Regions from separate parts of the Paenibacillus sp. FSL R7-0048 genome, predicted to be linked through region 2. Evidence: riboswitches for the same ligand, from Rfam matches in the RefSeq annotation. Region 2 holds a riboswitch; the other holds the start of a gene.
What was found. A riboswitch is a leader RNA that binds a small molecule or an ion and turns the genes downstream of it on or off. The one in region 2 is predicted to bind S-adenosylmethionine.
Positions count from the first base shown of each region.

Region 1: it holds a riboswitch for S-adenosylmethionine, as region 2 does, so the genes downstream of both, NSQ91_RS26825 (methionine ABC transporter ATP-binding protein) here and metA (homoserine O-acetyltransferase MetA) in region 2, are expected to answer to the same signal.

Region 1 is NZ_JBBORF010000001.1:6,054,974-6,062,875, forward strand. It holds gene NSQ91_RS26800 (NAD(P)/FAD-dependent oxidoreductase) at 1-265, shown strand, start outside; gene NSQ91_RS26805 (YuzB family protein) at 676-930, opposite strand; gene NSQ91_RS26810 (NifU family protein) at 1,012-1,260, shown strand; gene NSQ91_RS26815 (MetQ/NlpA family ABC transporter substrate-binding protein) at 1,419-2,285, opposite strand; gene NSQ91_RS26820 (methionine ABC transporter permease) at 2,343-2,972, opposite strand; gene NSQ91_RS26825 (methionine ABC transporter ATP-binding protein) at 3,002-4,018, opposite strand; SAM riboswitch class I at 4,121-4,256, opposite strand; gene NSQ91_RS26830 (Cthe_2314 family HEPN domain-containing protein) at 4,359-5,093, opposite strand; gene NSQ91_RS26835 (COX15/CtaA family protein) at 5,249-6,241, opposite strand; gene NSQ91_RS26840 (thioredoxin family protein) at 6,335-6,679, opposite strand; gene NSQ91_RS26845 (putative polysaccharide biosynthesis protein) at 6,758-7,902, opposite strand, start outside.
Region 2 is NZ_JBBORF010000001.1:1,972,376-1,980,277, reverse strand. It holds gene mqnC (cyclic dehypoxanthinyl futalosine synthase) at 455-1,591, opposite strand; gene NSQ91_RS08420 (PLP-dependent transferase) at 2,219-3,391, opposite strand; gene metA (homoserine O-acetyltransferase MetA) at 3,428-4,348, opposite strand; SAM riboswitch class I at 4,464-4,593, opposite strand; gene corA (magnesium/cobalt transporter CorA) at 4,990-5,925, shown strand; gene NSQ91_RS08405 (HRDC domain-containing protein) at 6,012-7,028, opposite strand; gene NSQ91_RS08400 (ROK family protein) at 7,239-7,902, opposite strand, start outside.

The DNA.
Region 1 (7,902 bases), 4.1 Mb from region 2:
ATATGTGATTGGTGACTGTGCCAGTCTGCCATTCGCACCAAGCGCACAAGCCGCTGGAGCACAGGGTGAGCAGGTAGCTCAGGTTATCCAAGCGACCTGGCGCGGTGAGACTCCTAAGCTTCATCCTATTCGCCTGAAGGGTACTTTAGGGTCACTAGGAAAAAAAGCAGGATTCGGACTTATGGGACAACGCTCCGTCAAAGGACGGGTTCCCCGCATCCTCAAGAGCGGAGTGCTCTGGATGTCGAAACGCACTTTAGGATAAGCCTATGATTGGTTCATAAGTATTAAAGGAAGCTACTCTCAGATAAACACGAGAGTAGCTTTCTTACGTTATTGGTGCGTATACCCTTCGGACTCAGATGACCTTATTCGCAAATTTTCAGCCTTTGAAGGAGAGTTTCGGACTCCAGTGAAGTTATTGCTTATAATGAGGTTCATTTATGCTGTTTTTCAGGTGAATAGTGACTATGGGGTCCGATAGCAATCCAAATGTAGGAAAACACTCAATATAAGGTCGCCTGAGTCCGGTGGCACCTTCACGGTAGCCCCTGCACTCTCCAATATGTTGCCTAATCGATCAAATTGGTGGATTTTGTTCAAGTAAGGTTCCAAAAAGAGGGAGCACTCCATAATTTAGATTATGGAGTGCTCCCTCTTTTTTTCTCGAGAAATTTAGTCAAGATCTATATTAAACCAAGCCTCAAGCTCTTTGATCTTGGCCTCAATTTTCTCTTCTAGCTCTGCAACAGTGTCTGCTGCAATAATGTCACCTTCAACCATGGCGAAAGGCATTAAATAACACTCTCCACAATTGTTCAGACATCCGTATTCAATAACATCATAATCTGGATTTTCCTCCAGCTTATGCATTAGCTTGTCTGTTCCGTGACCCATGTTGCTGGAACAAAATTCAATAATTGGTCTCATGATGATCTCCCTATTCCGCCTAACCATTTTATTTTTTAACTTTTTGTACTATAATGAACTTACGAAAGGAGTGATTGAGAAATGAGTGAGAATGCACAAAGCACCGAAATGTATGATGAAGTACTAGAAGTGCTGGATAAGCTTCGTCCGTTCCTGCAGCGCGATGGCGGTGACGTAGAACTGGTCGATGTGGAAGACGGCATCGTTAAGTTGAAACTTATGGGTGCCTGCGGCAGCTGCCCAAGCTCCACGATCACCTTGAAAGCCGGGATTGAACGCGCCCTCCTTGAAGAAGTAGAAGGCGTTGAAGAAGTAGTTCAAGTATTCTAAATCCCGTTCAATAACCCTCCCGATTCTCCTGTAAAGGAGATCGGGATTTTCTTATTATAGAGGATTTAACATTCTCTCACAACCTTAGAACATAAAACCCGCAAGCCAACTTGGCTGCGGGTTCTTGTTATGACTATAGACGAATTTAGCTTCATTCCTTAAAACGCTGGAATGATCGCACCTTCGTACTTTTCTTCGATGAAAGCTTTAGCTTCTGGAGAATTCAGGGCAGCAACCAGCTTTTTGATGGCTTCGGAATCTTTATTGTCTTGACGGGTTACCAAAATGTTAGCATAAGGGGAATCTACACCCTCGATGAACAATGCATCTTTAGTTGGCACAAGACCAGCGTCTAGTGCAAAGTTCGTGTTGATCAAAGCAAGGTCTACCTCATCCAGTTGACGTGGGAGCATAGCAGCTTCCAACTCAATGATGTCGAGATTTTTCTTGTTTTCAGTGATATCTGCTTTTGTTGCAGCAATGTTTGTATCATCTTTCAAGGTAATCAGACCATTTTTTGCAAGTAGGATTAGTGCACGGCCACCGTTAGTAGCATCGTTCGGAATGGCAACTTTTGCACCATCAGCCAACTCATCGATCGATTTGATTTTTTTGGAATAAGCCCCAAAAGGTTCAACGTGAACGGATGCAACAGAGACCAGGTCGGTTTTATTATTTTTGTTTTGGTCATCCAGATACGGTTGGTGTTGGAAAAAGTTAGCATCTAACTCCTTCTCATCAAGCTGCACGTTAGGTTGAATATAGTCAGTGAATTCTTTGATTTCAAGTGTAATTCCATCTTTTTCAAGCAATGGAGCAATAGCCTTCAAAATTTCAGCATGAGGAACAGGTGAGGCACCAATAACCAATTTCACTGGATCTTTAGTAGGTTCACTTGTTGCTTCTGCGTTTGGTGCTGTTGTAGCAGCCGAGCTCCCAGCATTATTAGATGCATTGTTGTTACCGCAAGCCGCAAGCACCGCAACCAGTGTCAGGCTAAAAAATGTAAGTAGTACTTTTTTCATTGTAAATCCCCCTCTAATCTATATTTTGTATTGAATAAGGATATATATGGATGTACCTTATTTCCGTGTGTAATGTTTTACGAGTCGGTCACCGGCCATTTGTAGCAATTGCACCAGTACGACAATAAATACTATAGAAACAATCATAATCTCCGTCTCATAGCGGTGGTAGCCGTAACGAATCGCCAAGTCACCTAATCCGCCGCCCCCAACCATACCAGCCATTGCTGTATAGGAGACCAGTGTAACCAGTGTGATCGTAACTCCAGCGAGCAGGCCTGGACGAGCTTCTGGCAAAAGCACACGCATAACGATTTGGTTCGTCGATGCTCCCATACCTTGTGCGGCTTCGATGACTCCGCGGTCTACCTCTCTTAACGACGTCTCTACCAAGCGGGCAAAAAACGGAGCTGCACCAATCACCAGAGGTGGAATCGTACCGAGTACACCAATGGAGGTTCCAACAACGGCTTTGCTGAAAGGAATTAGAGCCACCATCAAAATGATAAAGGGTACGGAACGTAGAATATTTACAAGTAATGATAAGACCGAGTAAGTTACTCTGATTACTATACTATTCGATTTCCCCCATAAATACAATAGAATTCCGAGTGGCAAACCAAGAATAATTGTGAACAATCCGGAAAAAAATATCATTTTTATAGTAGCAACCGTAGCATCCACCATTTCTTGCCAATTTAGATCTGCAAAATTCATTACGAAATCACCTCCACATCAAGGCCTTGAGCAATTAGCCTGGAGATCGTTACAGCAATCGCCTCAGCTGGCCCTTCGAACCGCACAATCATCTGTCCATAAGGCACATCTTTAATCGTTGAAATGGTACCATGTAAGATTGCAAAGCTTACACCCGTATCACGCACGACATCGGATAGTGCCGAGCCGTAAGTTTTTTCTCCGAAAAAAGTAATTTTGACAGCTTGAGAGTTATCCCCGGCAGCAGCATCAAGCGCCACTCGAAGAGGTCCTTCATTCTGTGTCTCACTGCGGATGAAATCGCGTGTAACCTCATGCTGCGGCTTGAGAAATACCTCTGTAACTTTGCCTTGCTCAACAATCCCACCACCATGAATGACCGCGACACGGTCGCAGATGCTCTGGATTACATGCATTTCATGTGTGATCAGCACAATGGTCAAATGGAATCTTTTATTAATATCGAGCAGCAGCTTAAGAATGGAGTCCGTTGTCTGGGGATCAAGCGCAGAAGTGGCCTCGTCACACAGCAGTACATCAGGGTCACTGGCTAGTGCCCGGGCGATGCCGACCCGCTGCTTTTGTCCTCCAGATAACTGAGAAGGATACTTACCTTTATGTTCTTCGAGCCCAACTAAAGCGAGCAAGTCTTTCACTTTTGTATCAATAGCTGTTCTAGATGTACCTGCAAGGCGCAGTGGAAAGGCAATATTATCGTATACGGTCGCCGAAGACAACAAATTGAAATGTTGAAAAATCATCCCAATCTTGCGCCGCTGTTCCTGCAGCTGACCTTGGTTAAGACTGGTTAGCTCAACACCGTCTACCCAGACCTCTCCTTCTGTCGGACGTTCCAACAGATTAATGCAACGAATCAATGTACTTTTCCCGGCTCCAGAGTGGCCGATGACTCCGAATATTTCACCTTTCTCGATGGACAGATTCAATCCAGAAAGTGCTGTTGCCGCATTACTCCCTTTTCCATAAACCTTTGTTATCCCTTTTAGATTAATCAACTCTCGTCGCCCCCCCTTTATACTTCACTTATTCTATACAAAAAAACCTCCAACGATCGATGCAGATCGCAAGAGGCTCTGTGGGTTTATTAAGACAATGCCTTCTCATCTGCCAACGACCGCAACCTGCGCCATTGTAGGAATTAGCACCATGACATTTGTACAACGCTTCCCGCGCTGGATACAAATCGGTTGCCGGGCTTCATCGGGCCTATCCCTCCGCCGCTCTCGATAAGATAAAGTTATGAAATTATATTTTTTCTGAAATCGTACATACTTTAATGCAAGCATAAGTATAGTGAGTTTATCTATTTTTGTCAAAAGGAAATATATTGAACAATTACGATTTTATGCTCTTTGCCTTGCTTATTTCCTTACGCAGCTGTTCATTGCTGTAGCTGAATGCCGCGATTAATGTCTTACAGTTCATTTCGAGCGATTGTTTTAAATCCTCAAGATGGCTATCCAGATCCTCGAGCTGAATTTTGTCATGCAGACCTTGGTGCCGCTGCCACAAATCATCCTGCATTTCGGAATTCATATAATGAATTTCAGCATTTCTGCGCTTGCGTAAATTCTCCAATGGATCGCGGTAGGAGTTCTTAATCTCTTCCAGTTGATCCGCTAATGCAGGATGCACATTCAATAATTGAAGCTGACGCAGCACTGTAAAGTAAGAAAAGTGCGTTTTTAATTTGGATGTTTTGAGATCATAAAAATGATTCAGTACCGTCCCAAGCTTGTCCAGAAGAGAGAAAACCCGGATAAAGCCATCTTTATAAAAATAAACATAACGTGCATAATCGCCCTGTTCCACCGGTGTCATATCATCCATATAACCCGCAATCACTAATTTCCGGTAAAAAGCGGCCGCGAACCAACTTTGCTCCAGTTCATCCAGAGAGGAAATCAGCCCACGTGTCCAAATCTCCAGCTTGCGGTATTCATGGTCATTATCCTCATGGGCACTCATTTCCTTGCGCAGCAATGCTGCAAAAGTGGCCATATTCTCCATCGCATCAGCCAACACACCGCTGTTCTTTCGAGGCGGCTCTCCAAGTAATACCCGCAGCATATCCCAGTCCTCCTAAAGTTTTGTTCAGCGTCTGCTTCCATGGACTGCTTCGTACAAAACTCGCGACGTAAGCATCGGCCAATCAGCTCCACGATATACCGATTTCCACTTTATTATTCCGCGGGTGAAGCACCTCTATCCACGGAGGGAATGTTCTACCAAGGCGGTGGAATCATTGGGCTCGTTACATTTTTTCCAGACACGACACTACTCGCGCGATTTAGCTGCCAGACTCTTACACTCATATAACATAAGACACCAAACAAACTGGCAATCAGTAAAATATGAGCCAAAGCGGCAAATATGTACAGCCTTTCATTATCTAGAGTGTAAACCACAGCCGCCCCACTAAATACCTGCATCAAGCATAACAGCACTGCAGCTACACCCAGCGCTCTAAGCTCTGGATAATCCTTATGTTTCCAAAATGCTAAATGCCCAAGCAGCGCAGTAAGCATGAATAAGATTAAAGCCGCAATCCGATGCGTAAAAACAACACCTACACCTCCGGAAAGCTCCGGAACCCATTCTCCATTACAAAGCGGCCAACCCGAACACCCGCCTTGTGAATCCGTATGACTTACAAAGGCTCCAATATACACGACAATATAAGAATAGATGGCAGTAAAACAGGTTAAATTGCGAAAAGCCTTACTTACGGGCTTCTTTTGAGCCTCCAGCTTATGATCATACTCGCGCGCTTCATGCCATCTCTTGGTTCCAAGAGCCAACATCATAGCGCTTGAAAAGGCGATCAAAGAAAAACCCATATGCAACGCCATTACAGCAGCGGATTGGGATTTAATTACTGCAAGCGCTCCCATACCACCTTGAACGATGACGAATACTAAGGTCATAAATGCATATCCCAGCAAATCGCGCCGCGTACGAGCATAACGCCAAAAAGCAAACATCGAGGCAAGTGAGAATAACCCTGCCAAACCGCTAAACAAGCGATGGGTGTATTCAATCATCGAGCCTATAGTATAAGCCGGAATTAATTTTCCATGACAGAGCGGCCATTCATTTCCGCATTCCAAGCCCGATCCAGTCTTCGTCACTACCGCTCCTCCGAGTACAGCGAGGAACATGATAAGGCAAGTAAGATAACTAAGCCATTTCAACTGATTTGTCGTCAAAAATATCACCCGCAGTTTTTAGTAATGAAGAAGCAGCCAGACTTATATTTCAAAAAACCACCGCTTTTGCACAAACAGGCGAAAGCGGTGGTTCCTTAGGAATTACTTTTGAAGGCTTTGATGCACTTGGACCGCTTTATCAAGGAAATTCTCAATCTCTTCACGGGATTTGCGCAATTTATTAACGAATCTAACCAATTCCCGTCCATCCGAATATGCGACGAAGCTTGGAATACCCATAATATTTTGTTCTTGACTAACATCGCCCACGGCATCAACATCTACCTCAACCAGTGTAAGGCGGTCTGCATAAGACTGCTCTACCTCTGGGATAAAAGGATCGATAAATTTGCAATCCGAGCACCAGTCAGCCTTGAAGATGGCCACTGTTAATCGAGGTGATTGAATGGCTACCTGAAATTCAGCAGGAGAACTAATTTTGTCCATGATTTACTCAGTCCCTTCTTCAATATCTGTCTATTTTCTACTCTTTAAGTGAAGCAAAATGCAGTGTAGAAGTCAAACCTATTCTCTCATACGAACACGTGCAGGCTGTAACTTCATCAGCGGATTCAATAATTTTTGCAGCGCCCGCGGATAACTGGAGATTTCCTGTTTAGTCAGCACGCCCAGCACAATAAGCAGTACTAGATAAATAACAACAACAGCGGCTCCTACAACAAGACAAGTGATCAGAAACGCCAAACGTGCAGGCATCAGATCTGTTAACAGAATCCCAGCCTCATTCAAGCCATAACCAATCCCGCCGGACACAAGTACCGCAATCACGAAACCGCCCCAACGTTTGCCCATAATTTCAAAAGACACAATCGATTTCAGCATACGTAAGTTAAGCAAAGTAATGACCACGAAACAAAGTGCTGTTGCACCGATGATTCCGTAGATGCCAAATACCTTACTAAGTAATAAGCTTGCCACTAATTTTACAATAATACCCGCTAACACATAATACATGGAAATTCGCGATTTGCCCATACCTAACAAAATAGAGTTCGTTGTCATCATCGTAATCTGAAAGATCGTTCCTAAAGTAAGCATGGCTACGATACCACTGCCATCTAAACTACTGAACAAGAGACCATTAACTGAATATGCAGCAACTACGAGTGATAGAACAATCGGTGCTCCTGTTAAAATAGAGATTCGAAGTGCTAAAGTCACTTGCCCTTTTAGATGTTTTTCATCCCGACGGGCATATGCAGCTGAAATAATTGGTATAAGTGATGTGCTAAGTGCTATAGAAAGAACCGGTGGAATCCCAGCGACACTCTGTGCCCGACTCCCGAAAATACCCAAAGCACGTGTGGCATCAGCTACACCAACTTGTCCACTCAGTAACGGTACAATTAAAGATGTATCAATAAAGTTCACTACTGGAACCGTAACTGAAGATAGAACGATAGGAATGGATAATTTAAATATATCCTTATAAATTCCAAATAGAGGAAGCCTTGCTTCATTCGTTTCGTATAATGCAGTTTGCCCCTCGCTACGCCGTAATTTCATAGCGTAATAGAGCATTACACCAAACGCACCAACACTACCAAATACACTACCGAATGATGCACCAGCAGCCATCCACGTGTTGTCGTACCCTTTTTGTAACAATACAAATGCCAGAAGAACAGCGGTAGATACCCTCGCGATCT
Region 2 (7,902 bases):
AATAAAAAAATAATTTTATGTTCACATTTATATAAAACTTCGTTTAAAAGGCGTACTCCACACCAACCTTAGTTTGTGTAGTTAACATTAGTTCATAGTGTTCGTATACATCTGCTCTATCGGACACTGATGCTCTTATACGCCACATTTTCTGATTTTCCCTATGCTATCGGACCCCACAGTCGCTATTGCACTAAAAACCAGCCTATATGAGGCTCTTTTCAAGGAATAGCTTCGCTGGGGTCCGAACCCCGACTCAAGAAGCGCTGAATTTGCAATTAAGGTCCACTGGGTCCGTACGCCTAGCGGATGATTTAACAAGCGAAGATTCAGATGTGTTCTGCAATAAGGCTTACTAATGTTCGTAATCCTAACCTTACAAAAAAACGCTTGATGCTCAGTAATCCACTTAAGGATTAACAAGCATCAAGCGTTGATTAATAATTAATATATATTAGTTCTGCATTACAAAATCATTATCAATCTTCGCATTAGGATCATCGAACACCCGCAGAATATCATAACGTGTATTCCGCTGTGCTGGAACTTTGCCTGCTTCGCGAATCAGCTGAGTAATCGACTCGATGTTTACCTTATAAGTCGCACCCGCTGAAGATACTACGTTCTCTTCAATCATTGTGCTGCCGAAATCGTTGCAGCCATATTGCAAGGAGAGCTTGCCGACCTCTGGCCCCATAGTGACCCAAGAAGATTGGAAGTTCTTAATATTATCCAGCACAAGGCGGCTGATCGCTACCGTCTTCAGATATTCCTCAGGCGTTTGTCTGTCCAGCTTCAGGTTGGTATTGTCCGGCTGGAATGTCCATGAGATAAAGGCCAAGAAACCTTCAGAATCATATTTGTTGGCAATACACTCATCCTGAGCCTCACGTACACGTAGTAAGTGCAAAGCTCGTTCTTCCATACTTTCTCCAAGCCCAATCACCATTGTTGCTGTTGTATTCATACCCACTTTATGTGCTGTCTGCATTACATCCATCCACTCGCGCCACGAGCCTTTTAGCCGGCTGATTTTGCGGCGTGTACGGTCATCAAGAATTTCTGCGCCTCCGCCTGGCAAGGAATCCAGACCCGCAGCATGAATTTCACGAACCACTTGTTCTAGCGGTAATCCTGACACTTCCTTCATCTTCATAATCTCCGCAGGAGAGAAGGAGTGCATTGTAATCTCAGGGAACCGTTGCTTAATTCCGCGCAGTATATCTGTATAGTAGCTAAATGGAAGGTTAGGATTAGTTCCACCTTGCATAAGAATTTCTGTACCATTAACAGCAATCGTTTCAGCAATTTTTTGATAAATCGTTTCATCTGGCAGCACATAGCCTTCATCCGAGCCTGGTCTGCGGTAAAAAGCACAAAAACGGCAGTACACATCACATACATTCGTATAGTTAATATTACGGCCAATTACAAATGTGGCTAACGGGTCCGGATGCCAGCGTTCCATAATAGTGTTTGCAGCAGCACCCATTTTCTCAATTTCGTTGCTCTCGAATAGTCGGATGGTATCTTCCAATTGGAGACGGTCACCCCGCAGGGCTTTATCCAAAATAAGATCTATCGTACTCATCGTTCGCATCCTCCTTTTAAACCCTTAGGGATATGGTAGATTCACAAAATCACAAGAAAAATAACGTTGTCGTCCTTTAGAGATAACAACCGTTTCTCGTAGTAACATAAGGATAAAGTATAGTATGTAACTTATACCTTATATTTTAATAAATGAACAGTTCATTTCCTCATCGTATCACAATCTGAACAGCTTGAAAAACTTTTTACTTTCTTAGCAAGATACCATCCAGCAGAAAGAGTCTTTACATTGCTGCCTGCACCCGGTGAATCAAAATTCCTGGAGGCTGCCGGACACAGATGACGTTATTAGTTAGTATTTAGCCTTTGGAGCATTGTTATGGACTCCAGCGACGCTATTCCTTGACAAGAGACTCATGAAGGCAGGTTTTTAGCGCAATAGCTGCTGTGGAGTCCGTTAACATTCCAAATGTGTAATAATGCTGTGTCTAAGGTCAGCTGTGTCCAATAGCAAAAAGTCCAAAAAGAAGAGCTATCCCAGCAGCCAATTCCCGGCTTATGAGACAGCTCTATTTCATCCTCCGTCTAACACCAGCTCTAAATCAACGGTGAGATAGATCCTCGATATTTTCCAGCAATTCGGTGCCGATCTGGGTTGCCGTTACTTTTACTTCGTTTCGATTTCCGCCCGCGCAGCCTCCAAAGCATGACCAAGATCAGCAATTAGATCCTCCGCATGTTCAATGCCGACCGAGAAGCGCAGCAATCGATCATCTACACCCACCGCATTCCGAATTTCCACAGGAATATCCGCATGCGTCTGTACTGCAGGATAGGTCATTAGCGATTCAACACCGCCGAGGCTCTCCGCGAAGGCAATAAGCCGGATATGACGAAGCAGAGGTTCTACGTATCTGGCATCTTTTAATTTGAAAGAAAAAATTCCGGTATTGCCCGAGGACTGGCGATTCTGGATTTCATATCCCGGATGATCCGGCAGGCCTGGATGGAACACTTCCGCAATCGCCGGATGCTCTTGTAGATAGCGGGCAATTGCTAGCGCATTACTCTCGTGCCGTTCCATACGCAGGGCCAGTGTCTTCATGCCTCTCATCAGCTGATAACTGTCTGTTGGCCCAAGCACAGCGCCAATAGAGTTATGTAGAATCGCTATTTCAGCGGATAATTCAGCCCCTTTAGATACAATAAGACCAGCAAGAACATCATTGTGTCCGCCCAAATATTTGGTAGCACTATGGACTACAATGTCTGCACCTAATTCCAGAGGACGCTGGAAAAATGGAGTCAGCAGTGTATTGTCTACAATTGTGAGCAGCCCATGATGACGGGCCCAAGTAGCAACGGCTGCAATATCCGTAACCATCATCAAAGGATTCGTTGGCGTTTCAATAAATATCGCCTTCGTATTTGGAAGACGTGAAGCCTCAAGCGCATCCAAATCATTCGTGTCTACATAGGAAGCAGTGATTCCAAACTTGGACATAATTCGTTCCAACAAACGATAGGTCCCGCCGTAAAGATCCAGCGAAACGATCAAGTGATCGCCTTGCCCAAACAGGGTAAATATGGTTTGAATAGCTGCCATCCCAGAACTACAGGCAAAACCTGCATCACCAGACTCCAATTCCGCAGCCGCATTCTCTAGTACGGAACGGGTTGGACTTTTGGTACGGCTATAATCGAAACCTGTGCTCTGCCCAAGCTTCGGGTGACGGAATGCCGTAGCATTATAGATAGGAAAATTAATGGCTCCGGTAGCCGGATCTTCTTGTGAACCTATTTGTGCCAGTCTGCTTTCAATCCTAAGTTTGTCGTCCATGATAAATGCCTCCTAAATTGTAATGTAGCGCTGATCTTAATAAACAATCGGGTCGATATCGTAAGGTGTCTCTTGATATACATAGTAATTGAGCCAATTAGAGAATAATAAGTTGGCATGTGCACGCCACACTGCAGGAGGTGTTTGTTCTGGATCATCTTTAGGGAAATAGTGTTTCGGCAAGGCCATCTCCATGCCCCTCTCCAAATCACGATCATATTCCCATTTCAAGGATAATGGATCGTATTCGGAATGTCCGGTCACAAATATTTGTTTGCCGTCGGTCGTAGCTACTAGATACATACCAGCTTCTTCGGATTCCGCCAGAATCTGCAGATCTGGATTGCTCTCAATATCTTCGCGGGAGACATCGGTATGACGGGAATGCGGTACATGGAATACCTCGTCAAAGCCGCGCAGCAATTTAATGTTATTTTGATTAATCGTATGGGAGAATACTCCAAAACATTTTTCAGGCAAAGCCACTTTACGAACACCAAAATGATGATACAACCCTGCCTGTGCCGCCCAACAGATATGCATGGTCGAGGTCACATTATCCTTGCTCCATTCAAAAATCTCTTTTAGCTCTTCCCAATAGGATACTTCCTCAAACTCCATTTGCTCTACGGGTGCTCCTGTAACAATAAGACCATCCAAACGGCGGTGGCTGATCTCGTCAAAAGTTTTGTAAAAGCTTCTCAAATGCTCAGCAGAAGTATTCTTAGAAGTATGTGAGCGTGGATGCAGCAAGGTAACGTCAACCTGTAGCGGTGAATTTCCTATTAAACGCAGCAATTGAGTCTCCGTCGTTTCTTTAGTCGGCATGAGATTCAGAATAGCAATCCTTAGTGGACGGATATCCTGATGGAAAGCCAAACTATCATCCATCACAAAAATATTTTCACCGGATAGTATTTCTTTTGCTGGTAAACTGTCGGGAATTTTAATTGGCATTGTCTTTCCACTCCTTAACTGTATTTAGGTTATGATGTCACATCGCGGCTTTCTGAACAATAAAAAGACCTTTCTCGGAAAACGAGAAAGGTCATATCTACAGTCATATGCGCCTCTCTCATCTGCCAGAAACTTTTGGACGAGGTTTAGTCGTCAGCAAAGTTCCGCAAGAATTAGCACCGTGCGTTCACACGCCGGTTGCCGGGTTTCATAGGGCTAGTCCCTCCACCTGCTCTTGATAAGATTTAGCTGTATTCAATTAAATTTCTTTAAAATTTACTTTAAATCATGAACCTCCTTTTCGTCAAGTCCATACAATGCTGAAGTAGCCTCAAAGTAACAATAAATTTGCTTGAAAGAGGCATACTCCGTTGTTATACTAGACAAGTATTTCATACCTGAACGAAAAGAAGAGGTGAGAAGAAGAATGGAAGGCGACCCGAGCTCGCAATTAAGTGTACAGAATGAGCAACCACACAGGATAATCATCAGCTTGCCGGCGGCGGGAGCAGTTCTTCTTCATGCCCTCGAATCGTCATTCGGCCTCTTGTATTGATTGTAACGCCGGCCAAGCTGATTTTTTCTCTGTGCTTAATTAGCAGTCCCTGGTGAAGACCCGGGGATAGAAGGAGTGGAATCAGATGAAAATCCGGCTGGTGAATGCAGGGGTTTTTACACCTATTGATGAAATTGATGAAACATTGACACCCCCAACAGAAGGGTTCTATTGGATTGATGCAGATGTGGAGGATTTGGAGCTGCTTCAGCCCCTGTTCAACCTGCATGATCTCGCTGTTGAGGATTGCCTTAGTGAAGAGGATCAACGTCCAAAGATCGAAATATACGAAAGTCATTACTTTATTGTTGTAAACAGCATCCGCTTTGATGATGAGGAAATCTTCCTGCGGGCGCTCAATATATTCTTGGGCAGACATTATATTATTACTGTAACGAAACAAAAGATTCACGAGCTACGCGTCCTGAAGCCCATGTTATGGGAACAAGAGGTTAGCGAACCCGACCAATTCCTTTACCTGCTTATCGACCTTGTCGTAGATAATTATTTCTCCGTAGGTGACCGAATTGAAGCCCGGATTGAGAAGCTTGAAGAGGATATCCTAATGCATACCAAGAAATCTCATCTGAGTGAGATTATCGGTCTGCGAAGTGAGATCTTATGGTTAAAGAAGATGCTGGGACCACAGAAAGAGGTTATCAATACCCTGAATAAAAAAGACCTCCGTCTGATTGATGATCAGCTGCAGAAATACTTTAGCGACATTTATGAAAATGCAGTTAAAATATCCGAAACCTTTGAGACGTACCGCGATCTCATGGGCAACTTACGTGAGGCCTACCAATCCAGTATCGCCAACCGCGCCAATGAAATTATGAGAGTATTTACCGCGATTACAACGATATTCATGCCTTTGACCGTAATTACCGGAATCTATGGGATGAACTTTGATCATATGCCGGAATTGCATACGAAATACGGTTATTTTGCCGTTATAGGTCTAATGTTGACGTTAGGCTGTGGGATGCTGTATGTATTCCGCAAGAAAGAATGGCTATGAAAATAAACGGACGAATAGGCAAGACGAAGGCCCTTTAACCCTATGGTGTAAGGAAGCCTTCGTCTTTTTGATATGATAAAAAGCTACTAGAAACTGGTCGCCATGCCCACTTTAGGAGCTTGCTCCCGCCGGAAACGAATGCGGATCAGCCGCAGACGTTCATAATAGCTATCCAGCCCTTCTGCTGCTGAAAAATCCTCCCCATACACCTTATGCAGCACTGGCTTTAGAAAAAGATCTCCTACCTCTGCATAGGCATTCCATATCGCCTCCTGCTCATTCTGCGGCACATTTTTCAGTTCTACCTCGATCAGTTTCTCCACGCAATAACCTTCTCTTTCCAGCTCCTCTACCGCTTCAATCAGTTCGCGACGGTTCACTCCACTGTTCACCTTAAGCTGTTCTAACCCTAACCCATTCTCGATCCCTTGCAGCAGAATTCGCCGTAATCGCAGTCTTTCTAGCTGTTTCTTATATTTGACCTCTTTCTGTTTATAGAGCCAGGATACAAAAGAATCCTCCTCAATTTCTTGGTGTACCCAATTCAAAGGAAAGGAATGTTCCCTTGCAGCCGTAGAGGTTATAGCCAACCAATCCGTGCCATATTGGGCTACCTTTCCTTCCCCTACACCAGGGATCTGCAGCAGCTCCTCTGGTGTATGCGGCAAGAAAGTGCTTATCAAACGTAACAAACGATTGCTGGCAAGAATGTAAGGGGCTTTCCGTTCACTAGAAGCTCGGCTGCGGCGCCAAGCACATAACTCCTCATATATAGCTTCGTTCCCATTATATTCACTGTAATATTGCAGCCTTAGCTGCTCCTGATTACGCCCGGTAAGGCCGTCTTCTTCATGAAATACGCCATCAATCAACGGCCGATAGCCATCCCCCATCTTCACCGCCAGCTCATGCCTGTAAACACAAAGCATTTCATTCCATGAACCACCCGCGTACCACAAATGCTCCTGTGTTTCCTCACCGCCTGAAAAATCACGCCAGCCCAGACTCCACACTCCTTCTTCCTCTCCAATCCATAGCTGAGCGAACACCTCTTGATCCACCCCAGATATTCTGGATAAGCGATTCATAAATACAATTTGCATATTCATCCCTGCCTTTCTAGTCTTCAGCAAGCACTATACCTACCGGTCTGAGCTACTTATTCGCTGATGTGAATGCCACACTGTCAGACTCGGAAAACGCAAAAAAGCACCACTCTCACGATAAACGTGAAAGAGGTGCTCCCTCATTAAATGCTATACTGTTAGATCCTACAATACCATATATTTCCTAACAGTCAATATCTTTTTATACTAGTTTCTTGCCAAAGCTAAAGTTGCCAGTCCAATCGCACCTGCAAGTCCTGCATTATCTCCAAGCTGCGGTGGCACAACATAATTATCGATGTCGGTATTTAGCGCTGGATGCTGAACATAACCCTTCAGCAGCTCCTGCAGCTTGGTACAAATTAGCGGGAACAAGTGGCTTTGCTTCATGACACCACCGCCCATTACGATTTTTTCGGGAGACAGAATCAACACGTAATTCATAAGTGCATGTGCAAGATAATGAGCTTCCATATCCCAAGCTGGATGGTCAACAGGTAGCTCGCCTGCTGGTTGTCCCCAGCGTTTGCCAATCCCCGGACCTGCGGCTAACCCTTCAAGGCAATCGCCATGATAAGGGCAGTAGCCCTCAAACGTGTCCTCTGGATGTCTGCGAACTAGAATATGTCCCATCTCAGGATGAGACAATCCATGCACCATCTGACCTCCAACTACTGCTCCCGCTCCAATGCCTGTCCCAACCGTAATATAAAGGCAGCTGTCCAGACCTTTAGCCGCTCCCCATTTACTTTCCGCAAGCGCTGCACCATTCACATCCGTATCAAAACCGATTGGCACGTTAAATTGCTCAGCCATTGTACCTACCAAATTATATTGTCCCCAGTGAGGTTTTGGTGTCGTTGTTATGTAA